Regions from separate parts of the Hymenobacter sp. PAMC 26628 genome, predicted to be linked through region 1. Evidence: riboswitches for the same ligand, from Rfam matches in the RefSeq annotation. Region 1 holds a riboswitch; each other region holds the start of a gene.
What was found. A riboswitch is a leader RNA that binds a small molecule or an ion and turns the genes downstream of it on or off. The one in region 1 is predicted to bind S-adenosylmethionine.
Positions count from the first base shown of each region.

Region 2: another riboswitch for S-adenosylmethionine. It lies ahead of metH (methionine synthase); the one in region 1 lies ahead of AXW84_RS16685 (carboxymuconolactone decarboxylase family protein).
Region 3: another riboswitch for S-adenosylmethionine. It lies ahead of AXW84_RS18730 (O-acetylhomoserine aminocarboxypropyltransferase/cysteine synthase family protein); the one in region 1 lies ahead of AXW84_RS16685 (carboxymuconolactone decarboxylase family protein).
Region 4: another riboswitch for S-adenosylmethionine. It lies ahead of AXW84_RS07315 (amino acid permease); the one in region 1 lies ahead of AXW84_RS16685 (carboxymuconolactone decarboxylase family protein).

Region 1 covers NZ_CP014304.1:3,831,501-3,834,334, reverse strand. Annotated here, with positions in the region: gene AXW84_RS16690 (glycosyltransferase family 9 protein) at 1-629, opposite strand, end outside; SAM riboswitch class I at 746-839, shown strand; gene AXW84_RS16685 (carboxymuconolactone decarboxylase family protein) at 1,221-1,763, shown strand; gene AXW84_RS26270 (hypothetical protein) at 1,839-1,961, opposite strand; gene AXW84_RS16680 (hypothetical protein) at 2,110-2,307, opposite strand; gene AXW84_RS16675 (aminopeptidase P N-terminal domain-containing protein) at 2,485-2,834, shown strand, end outside.
Region 2 covers NZ_CP014304.1:23,077-25,910, reverse strand. Annotated here, with positions in the region: gene AXW84_RS00470 (molybdopterin molybdotransferase MoeA) at 12-1,223, shown strand; SAM riboswitch class I at 1,399-1,507, shown strand; gene metH (methionine synthase) at 1,701-2,834, shown strand, end outside.
Region 3 covers NZ_CP014304.1:4,314,366-4,317,199, reverse strand. Annotated here, with positions in the region: gene AXW84_RS18730 (O-acetylhomoserine aminocarboxypropyltransferase/cysteine synthase family protein) at 1-1,287, opposite strand, end outside; SAM riboswitch class I at 1,628-1,742, opposite strand; gene AXW84_RS18725 (LysM peptidoglycan-binding domain-containing protein) at 1,909-2,214, opposite strand; gene AXW84_RS18720 (hypothetical protein) at 2,376-2,795, shown strand.
Region 4 covers NZ_CP014304.1:1,641,086-1,643,919, forward strand. Annotated here, with positions in the region: gene AXW84_RS07305 (response regulator transcription factor) at 1-278, opposite strand, end outside; gene AXW84_RS07310 (GAF domain-containing protein) at 390-1,124, shown strand; SAM riboswitch class I at 1,183-1,276, shown strand; gene AXW84_RS07315 (amino acid permease) at 1,529-2,834, shown strand, end outside.

The DNA.
Region 1 (2,834 bases):
AGCTCCAGCCACTTGTTTTCGGGGTACTGCTTGGTGAACCACACCGACGTGGGCGCCAGGCAGAAGTAGGGCCCCCGGGCGGCGTAGGGCGCGGCGGCCGCCTCGTCGGCCGGGGTGGGGTAGAGGCGCGGGGCCAGGCGGGGCAGGCCGGCCGGGCGGGGCCCCCGGCGCTGGTGGCGCGGGTTGGTGCTGCGCGAGGGGGCCACCAGGGCCAGGTTGCGCTGCACCTCGTGGGTGCCGTTGCCGATGACGTGGGGCACGCGCCGCGTGAACCACCGGCTAAAAGGATTCTCGGCAAATCCCACCCGCTCGGGGGCCCCCGAAAACGCCGTGAGGAACCCCGTGCTGGCGAAGCGCTGCAGCGTGACGACGCGCCCGTAGCCGCCGGCCCGCACCTGCTGCGCCAGCTGCCAGAGGTTGGCGTATTTGCGGTACTTCTTGTCCCATACCAGCACCTGCCGGATGTGTGGGTGGCCCTGGAGCAGGGCCTCGTTGCCGCGCCGCACGAGCACGTCCACGGGCGTGGCGGGCTCGTGCTGGGCCAGGTATTCCACCAGGGCCGTGGCCAGAATTACGTCGCCGATGAAGGCCGTTTGGATGAGCAGGATGGGGCGAGTGGCGTCGGGCATGGCGGGGGGCAAGGGGGCAAAACTAGGGCTTGCCTGGCCTTTGCCCAACACCCCGATTTGGAAAATTCCAAACCGCTGCTTTACATTTGGCACAGCAGTTCTTTCTGAAAGGATTGTTTTTATAAAGAGGCGCGGAGAGACAGGCTCGATGAACCGCCGGCAACCCCCAGCTACCCGCTGGTACGGTGCCAATTCCTGATCATATAAAAACGAATTGCCATGCGCCCCCACTTCCCCCCGTCCGGTACGTTTCTGCTCGCTCCCCTGGCTTCGGCTCCGCGGTGTTGGGCCCCCGTGATGCCCGGCCGGGGTTGTTGAGGCCGCTCAACTTTCCCCGGCTATCGGCGCAGGCCCGCGGGTCGCGCCCCCAGTGCTGCCGCTAGCGGCGCACCCGTCCGGCGGTCCTTTTTCCTTGCTTTTGGGTAGTTGTGCGTCCGGTTCGCCGGGCTGGCCGGTGCGTGTTGGTGCGCCGGGTTAGTTCGCTGAATGGATGGTGGGTAACTACCTGTGGGCGAAGGAAAAGCGCAGAAATAAGGACGGAACATCCCTTTCATTCTCACATCTCCACATTCTCACATCATCACATTTTTTATGCCCCACCTCGAAGTATTGCCCCGCGCCCAAGCCCCCGCCGCCGCCCAGCCCACCTACGACGGCCTGCACGGCAAACTGGGCTTCGTGCCCAACCTCTACGCCACCTTCGCCCACTCGCCGGCGGCCCTCAACGGCTCCATCGGCTTCGGCGCGGCCCTGGCCAAGGGCGAGCTGGACGGCCGCGAAATCGAAACCATCTACCTCGCCGCCTCCGAAGCCAACGCCTGCGACTACTGCGTCGCCGCCCACACCACCGTGGGCCAGCTCCAGGGCCTGAGCGAAGCCGAAACCCGCGGCGTGCGCACCGCCAGCACCGGCGACGCCAAGCTCGACGCCGTGGCCGCCCTCACCCTCGACGTAGTGGCCAGCAACGGCCGCCCCGCGCCCGCCAGCCTCGACCGCTTCTTCGCCGCTGGCTACAGCAAGGCCGCCCTAGTGGAACTCATTGGGTTCGTGGCCCTGAACACGTTCAATAACTACGTGCAGCACATCGCCCAAGTGCCCATCGACTGGCCCGCGCTGCAAGAACAGGAAGCGTAGTAGTGCTTACAACGCAACAGGGCGCTTCCCCAGCCGGGGAGGCGCCCTGTTGCGTTGCCGAGGCCCTGCTGTATTCTAAAAGAACGTTTGCGAGAAATAGCGGTGATTCCAGAACGGAATGTACGTTTTGGTAAAATCAGCCTTGGTGATGACGTGCTTATCGAGTAGCCGCAGGCCCACCAGCGTAGGGTGGTACACAAAAACGTACAGGAAAACTAACGCCAAGGAGATGCTTGGGCCCAATGCTTCCCTGCCAAGGAACATGTGGAGCGGCAGGGGCCCCAGGATAAGCAAATAAAACAAGAATGTTTTCACTGCTGGTTGTAAATCGCTGTAGGGCAAATTTTTAAGCCGCCTTGTCGGCCGCGGCGTTCTTCCTGATGGCCAGGCCCAGCGCCACCGCCAGCCCTACCGCAATGGCGAAGCCCGCCGACGACGTGGCGATGCGCCAGGGCTCGTGCGTGGCCAGGGCGTGCAGAAAACCGCGCAGCGCGAACAGCATAAACAGCGAGTTTAGCACCAGCGGCAGGGCGAATTTTTTCATGGGCGGCGGTAATTAGCGGCTGGAGATGGAGCCGTTTGCGCCGGCAACTTACGGCCCGCCGCCGGAACGCCCAGCGCCGGGGCCCCGGGCTGCCCGCCGGGGCCCCGGGCTGCCCGCTGGGGCCCCGGCACCCGCCGCGCCGCTAACTTGCGGCCCCTAACCCACCCCACCTCCGCTATGCGCTACGCCCCCCTGGCCCCCGAGCTTTTTGTTGAGAACCGCCGCCGCTTCCGCGAGCTGCTGCCGGCCAATTCGTTGGCCATTTTCCAGTCTAACGACGTCATGCCCACCAACGCTGACGGCTCGATGGGCTTCCGGCAGAGCAGCGACTTGTTTTACTTGTCGGGCGTCGACCAGGAGGAAAGTATCCTCGTGCTGGCGCCGAACGCGCGGCTCGAAAGCCACCGCGAAATCCTGTTTTTGAAGGAAACCTCCGACCTGATTTTGGTGTGGGAAGGCCACAAGCTGACCAAGGAGCAGGCCCGCCAAAACTCGGGCATCCCCACCATTATGTGGCTGGAGAGCTT
Region 2 (2,834 bases), 1.5 Mb from region 1:
GACAACCAGCCATGATTTCCACCGCCGAAGCCTACGCCCGCGTGCTGGCCACCGCCCACCCGCTGCCGCCCGAAACCCTGCCCCTGGCCGCCGCCGCCGGCCGCATCCTGGCCGAAGAACTGGCCGCCGACCGCGACTTCCCGCCCTTCGACCGGGTGGCGATGGACGGCATTGCCGTGGCTTACGCCGCCTGGGCCGGCGGCCAAACGGTGTTTCCGGTGGCGCACGCGCAGTTTGCCGGGGCCCCCGCCCGGCCGCTGCCCGGCCCGGGCGTGGCCGTGGAGGTGATGACCGGCGCCGTGCTGCCCCCCGGGGCCGATGCGGTGGTGCGCTACGAAGATATTACCCTTGACAACCAGCAGGCGACCATCAACATTGCGCCGCCTGCCCGGCCCGGCGCGAACATCCACGCCCAAGCCACCGACCGCCGCCGCGGCGACCTGCTGCTGCCCGCCGGCACCCGCCTCACGCCCGCCGCCCTGGCCGTGGCCGCCACCGTGGGGGCCCCCGAGGTGCGCGTGACGCGCCTGGCCCGGGTAGCGGTGGTGAGCACCGGCGACGAGCTGGTGGACGTGGCCGCCACGCCCCTGCCCCACCAAATCCGGCGCTCCAATGCCTATGCCGTGCAGGCCCTGCTGGCCCCCGCCGGGGCCGACGTGCACCTGTTTCACCTGCCCGACGACCTGCCCACGCTGCGCCAGGGCCTCACGAACATCCTCGCCGCCGGCTTCGACGCCGTGGTGCTGAGCGGGGCCGTGAGCAAGGGCCGCGCCGACCACCTGCCCGCACTGCTGCGCGCGCTGGGCGTGGAAGAAATTTTCCACGAAGTGAACCAGCGCCCCGGCAAGCCCATGTGGTTTGGGGCCTGGGCCGATGGGGGCCCCGTGGTATTCGGCCTGCCCGGCAACCCGGTGTCGACGCTGCTGACGGCGGCCCGCTACGTGCGGCCCTGGTTGCTGGCCCGCCAGCAGCCGGCGGCCGGGGCCCCGGGCCCCACGCCGGCCGTGCTCACGGCCCCCGTGCAGTTCCGCCCCGCGCTGGCGCACCTGCTGCCGGTGGCCATTGCTGTGGATGCGCTGGGGGTGCGCCGCGCCACGCCCGTGGCCGTGGGCGGCTCTGGCGACCTGGCCGGCCTGCTCGGAGCCGACGCGTTTCTGGAGCTACCGGCGGAGCTGACGGACTTTGCCCCCGGCACCGTGTGGCCGGCCTGGCCGCTGTCGTAGCGATAGGAAGCTGAGCCAAGGAAACCACGCGGGCTCCACGGGGCAGGCCCCCTCTCCAGCGGAGAGGGGTGCCAGTACCTGAACGTTAAAAGCTGAACAAGCAACTTGAACGCACCCCTCTCCGCAGGAGAGGGGCCGGGGGTGAGGTGACGCGCCGTGCGTATCTTCGCAGAAGCTGCTATCCAGAAAGACCGAGGGACTGGGCCCTGTGACGTCTTGGCAACCTGCTCTGAGTAGGTGCCAACTCCCGTTCTGCCAACGCGTTTGGCCGAAGAAGATGACAGCCGGAACCGCCCCTTAGGGGAGCGGGTTTCTTTCTGGATAGGCGCGTTTATCCGCCGCTTTTATCTGGTTAGCATGTCCGGTTTCGCCCCTTCCTCTACTCTTACTGCCTCCCCAACTACTGCGGCCGACGCTGCCTGTTGTAGTCCCCTGCCGGAAATTTTGCGCCAGCGCCTGCTCGTTCTGGACGGCGCAATGGGCACCATGATTCAGCGCCACCCGCTTACGGAAGAGGACTTCCGGGGCCCCCGCTTCGCCGACCATCCCAAGCCGTTGCGCGGCAATAACGACCTGCTGAGTTTGACGCGGCCCGACATCATCCGCGGCATCCACGCCGAGTATTTTGCCGCCGGGGCCGACATGGTGGAGACCAATACCTTCTCGGGCACCACCATCGCCCAGGCCGACTACGGCTTAGAACACATTGTGTACGAGCTGAATTATGAGTCGGCGCGCCTGGCCCGCGATGCGGCCGACGAGTACAGCACGCCCGACCGGCCGCGCTTCGTGGCCGGGGCCGTGGGGCCCACCAACCGCACCGCCTCGCTCTCGCCCGACGTGAACCGGCCCGGCTTCCGCGCCGTAACCTTCGACGAGCTGGCCACGGCCTACTTGGAGCAGGTGCGCGGGCTGGTGGACGGCGGCGTGGACACGCTGCTCATCGAAACCATTTTCGACACCCTCAACGCCAAGGCCGCGCTGTACGCGGTGCAGAAGTTCTTCGACGAGGGCGGCCGCCAAGTGCCGATCATGATTTCGGGCACCATCACCGACGCTTCGGGCCGCACGCTCTCGGGCCAAACGGTGGAGGCCTTTTGGAATTCCATTCGCCACCTGCCGCTGCTGAGCGTGGGCCTGAACTGCGCCCTGGGGGCCCACCAGCTAAAGCAGTACGTGGAGGAGTTGAGCCGCATTTCCGACGTGCACATCTCGGCCTATCCCAACGCCGGCCTGCCCAACGCCTTTGGCGGCTACGACGAGTCGGCCCAGGAATTTGCGGCCCTGGTGGAAGATTATTTGAAGGATGGCATCGTGACGGTGGTGGGCGGCTGCTGCGGCACCACGCCCCAGCACATCGCCGAGCTAAGCAAGCTAGCCGAAAAGTACCGGCCGCGGCCCTTGCCCGCTGCGGGGCCCCCAGCCACGCGGCTGAGCGGCCTGGAGCCGTTCGGCATCACCCACGACAGCCTGTTTGTGAACGTGGGCGAGCGCTGCAACGTGACCGGCTCGCGCGCGTTTGCCCGCCTCATCCGCACGGGGGCCTACGAGGAAGCCCTGGCCGTGGCCCGCGCCCAGGTGGAGGGCGGGGCCCAGGTCATCGACGTGAAC
Region 3 (2,834 bases), 480 kb from region 1:
CAGGGCCTGGGCCAGGTCGGCGGTGATGTCGTCGATGTGCTCGATGCCGACCGACAGGCGCAACAGCGTGGGCGTCACGCCGGCCACCAGCTGCTCCTGCTCGCTCAGCTGCTGGTGCGTGGTGGCCGAGGGCTGGATGATCAGCGTTTTAGCGTCGCCCACGTTGGCCAAGTGGCTGATCAGCTTGAGGTTGTCAATCAGGGCCACGGCTGTTTCCTTGGTGCCGTGCAGCGTGAAGGAGAGCACGCCGCCGAAGCCGCGCTTGAGGTACTTGGCCGCGTTGGCGTGGTGGGGGCTGCTGGCCAGGCCGGGGTAGTTCACGTTAGCTACTTCGGGCTGCTGTTCCAGCCACTGGGCCACTTTCAGGGCGTTTTCCACGGTGCGCTCCACGCGCAGGCTCAGGGTTTCGAGGCCTTGCAGCAGCAGGAACGAGTTGAACGGGCTGATGGCGGGACCGAAGTCGCGCAGGCCTTCCACCCGGGCCCGGATGGCGAAAGCAATGTTGCCGAACGGCCCGTTTTTGCCGAACACGTCGTTGAAAACCAGGCCGTGGTAGCCTTCGCTGGGCTCGGTGAACTGCGGGTACTTGCCGTTGCCGAAGTCGTAGGTGCCGCCGTCCACAATCACGCCGCCCACGCTGGTGCCGTGGCCGCCGATCCACTTCGTGGCCGACTCCACCACGATGCTGGCGCCGTGCTTGAGGGGCTGGAACAGGTAGCCGCCCGCGCCAAACGTGTTGTCGACCACCAGCGGAATGTCGTGCTTGTGGGCCACGGCCGCAATGCGCTCAAAATCCGGCACGCTGAAGCTGGGGTTGCCAATCGTTTCCACGTACAGGGCCTTGGTGTTCTCGTCAATCAGCTTCTCAAAGCCGTCGGCGTCGTCGCCGTCCACGAAGCGGGCCTCGATGCCCAACCGCTTGAAGGCCACCTTAAACTGGTTATAAGTGCCGCCGTAGAGGTACGAGCTGGCCACCAGGTTGTCGCCCTGCTTGAGGATGTTGTTGAGCGCGATGAACTGCGCCGCCTGGCCCGAGCCCACGGCCACGGCCGCCACGCCGCCTTCGAGGGCCGCAATGCGCTGCTCGAATACGTCGGTGGTGGGGTTCATCAGGCGGGTGTAGATGTTGCCGAACTCCTTCAGGGCAAATAGATTAGCGCCGTGCTCCGCGCTTTTGAACACGTAGCTCGTGGTTTGGTGAATGGGCACGGCACGCGAGCCGGTGGTGGGGTCGGGCACCTGGCCAGCGTGGAGTTGGAGGGTTTCGAAATGCAGGGGAGCGGACATAAAAGGGGAGGGTTGAAAACCGTAAAAAATCTAAGGGAGAGAGGGGAGGCTGGTCAAAACCGGGGACCTGGGCCGCGCCGGCAAGCAATAAAGCCCGTGTGGTTGAGGTGAAAGGGGGCCCCAAGGTGCCCAGTGGCCCGGTGCGGCCCAGCTGGCCGCTACCCAAAAAACCAGTGGTAAGAGGGGGCGGGCAGTGCCCGCAGCATCAGCCTAACCGCAACAACACGGGCCCCAACAGCACATTCGCATGCGGCCGGCCAACGCCAAAAAGCCCAGCACCGGCAAGGCCGGCTGGGCAGGGAGGGTCGAATGGGAAACGGGGGGGTTGTTCATGGCACTCCGGTTATATTTCCCGCAACGGCCAGGGGCCGAGGGGTAGGAAGTGGCACCTTTCGCGCGGTCGAAGGTTGCCAGCGGGTCGTAGAGCCTAATCTCTCGCCGCTTCTGTATAAAATGAAACGCTGCACCGCCGCGAGGGGGAGCGTACCGGGTTGGTAATGGCAAATATAGAAGCGAAAAATTTGCTTCCGCAAGCGGCGCCCCAATTTTTTCGCCGATGGGCCCAAAAAAGCCCGCGCCAGGGGCCCGGGCTTTTTCTGCCTTTTTTCTGCAAAAAAGTACCTAGAGACTAGGTAGGGTCAACACCTGGCCTACTTCGATGAGGTCAGGGTCGTTGCCGATGAGGTCTTTGTTGGCCTCGTATATCTGGTGCCACTTGGTGCCGTCACCGTAGTGGTTTTTAGCAATCTTCGAAAGGGAATCGCCGCTTGCCACCGTATAGGTGTTGGCATCGGCATTACCAAAGAGGGCGTCGGCCCCAGCGGTGGGCTGGGGGGCATCGACAGGCTTCTTTTCGCCTTCGGTGTTCAGGAAATCCATCAGGCCCATGGCGTGGGGGTGGGGGTTAGGTGAAAACGGGTAGGACATTGCCGGGGTCCCTCCAGGGAAGTACTGGCAACAACTGAGCGGGTTTTACGCACCGCTAAGCATAGGGGTTGCCGAATAAACTATTTAATTACCTTGCCGTAAGCAGGGCGGTCGGCACGGGCCGGCACCTCACCCTCCCCATCATTACTTCCGCACCTTTCATGAAAAACTTCCAATTGGTTGCCCGTTCTTTCCTGGCCAGCTTCGCCCTGTTGCTCTCCCTGTTTGTGGTGGCCTGTGGCAACGACAAAGGCAAAGTAGAAGCCGTGAACATGCTCTACGGCACCGACAGCAAGGTGTGGAAAACTGCCAAAGAAACCAGCGCCGCCGGCGACAAAGTGAAGCAGACCGATGCCCAGAAGCAGGAGGAGCTGCGCATTTTCGCCAACGGCAATTACACCATGACGAGCCCCACCGAATCCATTTCGGGCAAGTACACCTTCGACCAAGCCGGCAAGACCGTCACGATGACGCCTCAAGGTGCCACTGCTGGCAACCAGTTTACGGTGGAAACGCTCACCGACGACAAGCTGACCTTGGTGGGCACCAGCGGTGCTAAGCTGATGTTGGAAAAAGAATAATGCCGTTTCCACAACGCTACAAGAGCCCCGCGCCGATTC
Region 4 (2,834 bases), 2.2 Mb from region 1:
GCGTCGAGGCCCCGGATTTTATCGTCCGTTTCGCCCAGCGCCGTCAGTATCAGGATGGGCACGCCCGCGTCGTGGGCCCGCACCTGGCGGCACACCTCCAGCCCGCCCAGCCCGGGCAGCAACTGGTCGAGGATGAGGCAGTCGTAGCGCGTGGCCTGCGCCCGGGTCAGCCCCAGCAGGCCATCGGCGGCCAGGTCCACGGTGTAGCCCTGCTCGCTGAGGCCCTGGTGCAGAAACGCGGCCACGGAAGGTTCGTCTTCGACTAATAGAATGCGCATGGAATCGATAAATGGGGGCCCCAAAGGAACGTGCCGGCCGCTTAAGACCGGTCATAAGCTCAGCTTAACGGTGAACTTTTGAATTGACTTTGCGTTTGCGGACGAAAATACATGGCTGAATTATCTGCGTACCCCGACCTGATTCCCACCTACGAGCCCCACCGCCTGAAGGCCCTGCGCCAGTACCAGGTGCTGAGCGTACCCGGCCAGCAGCTCTTCAACGACCTGGTGAGCATCGTGGCCAAGCTTTTTGGCGTGCCCGTTGCCCTGGTGTCGCTGGTGGAGGCCGAGGAAGTCGTCTTCGCCGGCAACGTGGGCCTACCCGGCCTCGAGCGGGTAGCGCGGCCCGACAGCCTGTGTTCGGTGGCCGTTTTGCAAGACGGCGTGACGGTGTACGAAAACCTGCTGGTGCGCCCCTGCCAACTCACCAACCCTGGCGCGGCGGCGGCGCTGGACCTGCAGTTCTACGCCGGCCAGCCCCTGCGCTCGGCCGACGGCTTTGCCATCGGCACGCTGTGCGTGATGGACCACGCCCCGCGCACGTTTTCGGCCGAAGAAAGCGTGCTGCTGGCTAGCCTCGGCGACGTGGCCACGGCCCTGCTCGACCTGCGCGTGGCCCTGGAAACAGACCCCGACCTGGCTGCCGCCCTGCGCCAGCGCGTCGACGCGCGCATCGACCAGTCGCTCACCCGCATCGACACCCTGGCCTCGCTCCAGCAATGGGAAGCCACGCCCGACACGGAGGCCGCTCTCGGCTACCGCCGCTCCAGCCGCGAAGAGGCCACCCAAGTAGTGCGCGTGCTGCACGCCGAGCTGCGCCAAACCCTGGCCGACCTGCACCGCTAGCGCTGGGGCCCCCGCCGCCGTACCTTTGCCCGGCAACGCTGCGGTGCGCCGCGGGTTGTTTTTATAAAGAGGCGCCGAGAGACAGGCTCGTTGACGCGCCGGCAACCCCCCGCCTTTGGCGGGCCCGGTGCCAAGGCCTGGTTCTATAAAACGCGCTGCCGTGCTATACCTACCCCTTTTGTTGCCCCTTTTGCCAGCCGTAGCCGGCCGCCGCCCCATGCGCGTACCCGTCGGCTGTTGTTGCCGCGCGGGGTGCCGGGCCGCCGGGTAGGGCCCCCGGCCGGCCCAGGGCTGGCCTTGCATTAATCTTTCTTTTTTGTGGGGAGTGGTTTGGATGGGGCCCCGGGGCCCTGGCCGTCCCCTTGTTTACCGCCCGGCCCGCGCTGGGCCCCGAGTTTTTAGTTATGCTGAAAAAATCACTGGCCCTGTTGCAGCGCGAAGCGGCCGAAACCGGGGGCAATACCCTCAAGCGTACCCTCAACGGCTTCAGCCTCATTGCCATCGGCATCGGCGTCATCATCGGCGCGGGCCTGTTTTCGCTTACCGGCATCGCGGCGGCCAACAACGCCGGGCCCGCCGTCACGCTCTCCTTCGTGGTGGCGGCCGTGGGCTGCGCTTTTTCGGCGCTGTGCTACGCCGAGTTTGCCGCGCTGGTGCCCGTGTCGGGCTCGGCCTACACCTATTCCTACGCCACCATGGGCGAGCTGTTCGCCTGGATTATCGGCTGGGACCTGGTGCTCGAATACTCGGTGGGGGCCGCCACGGTGGCCATCAGCTGGTCGCAGTACCTCATCAAGTTCCTGGGCAAGTACGGCCTGCACCTGCCGGCCCAGTTGGTGATGTCGCCCTTCGAGTCGGCCAAGCTGGCCGACGGCTCCAGCGTGACGGGCTACGTAAACGTGCCGGCCATGCTGGTGGTGCTGGCCATCACGGCCATCGTCACGCGGGGCACGAAAGGGTCGGCCTGGTTCAACGCCCTGGTGGTGGCCCTGAAGGTGGCCGTGGTGCTGGTGTTCATCGCCCTAGGCTGGAAGTACATCGACCCTGCCAACTACCAGCCCTACATCCCGGCCAACACCGGCAAGTTCGGCGAGTTTGGCCTAAGCGGCATTTTGCGCGGGGCGGGGGTCATTTTCTTCGTCTTCATCGGCTTCGACATCGTGGCCACCATGGCCCAGGAAACCAAGAACCCGCAGCGCAACATGCCCATCGGCATCCTCGGCTCGCTGGCCGTTTGCACGGTGCTGTTCGTGCTCTTCGGCCACGTCCTCACCGGCTTAGCCAACTACTCGGAGTTCAAAAACAGCGCCGCGCCGGTGGCCATCGCCATCGAAAAAACGCCCTACGCCTGGCTCAGCTCGGCCGTGATCCTGGCCATTCTCATTGGCTACACGTCCGTCATTCTGGTCGATTTGCTGGGGCAGTCGCGGGTGTTTTTCTCGATGTCGCGCGACGGGCTGCTGCCGCCGGTGTTCTCCAAGCTGCACCCCACGTTCAACACGCCGTTCCAGTCGAGCCTGCTGCTGGGCTCGTTCATTGCCGTGTTCGCGGGCTTCGTGCCCATCTCCGTGGTGGGCGAAATGACGAGCATCGGCACGCTGCTGGCCTTCGTGATGGTGTGCCTGGGCGTGATGATTATGCGCCGCACCAACCCCGACGCGCCCCGCAGCTTCCGCACGCCGTGGGTGCCGGTGGTACCCATCCTGGGCA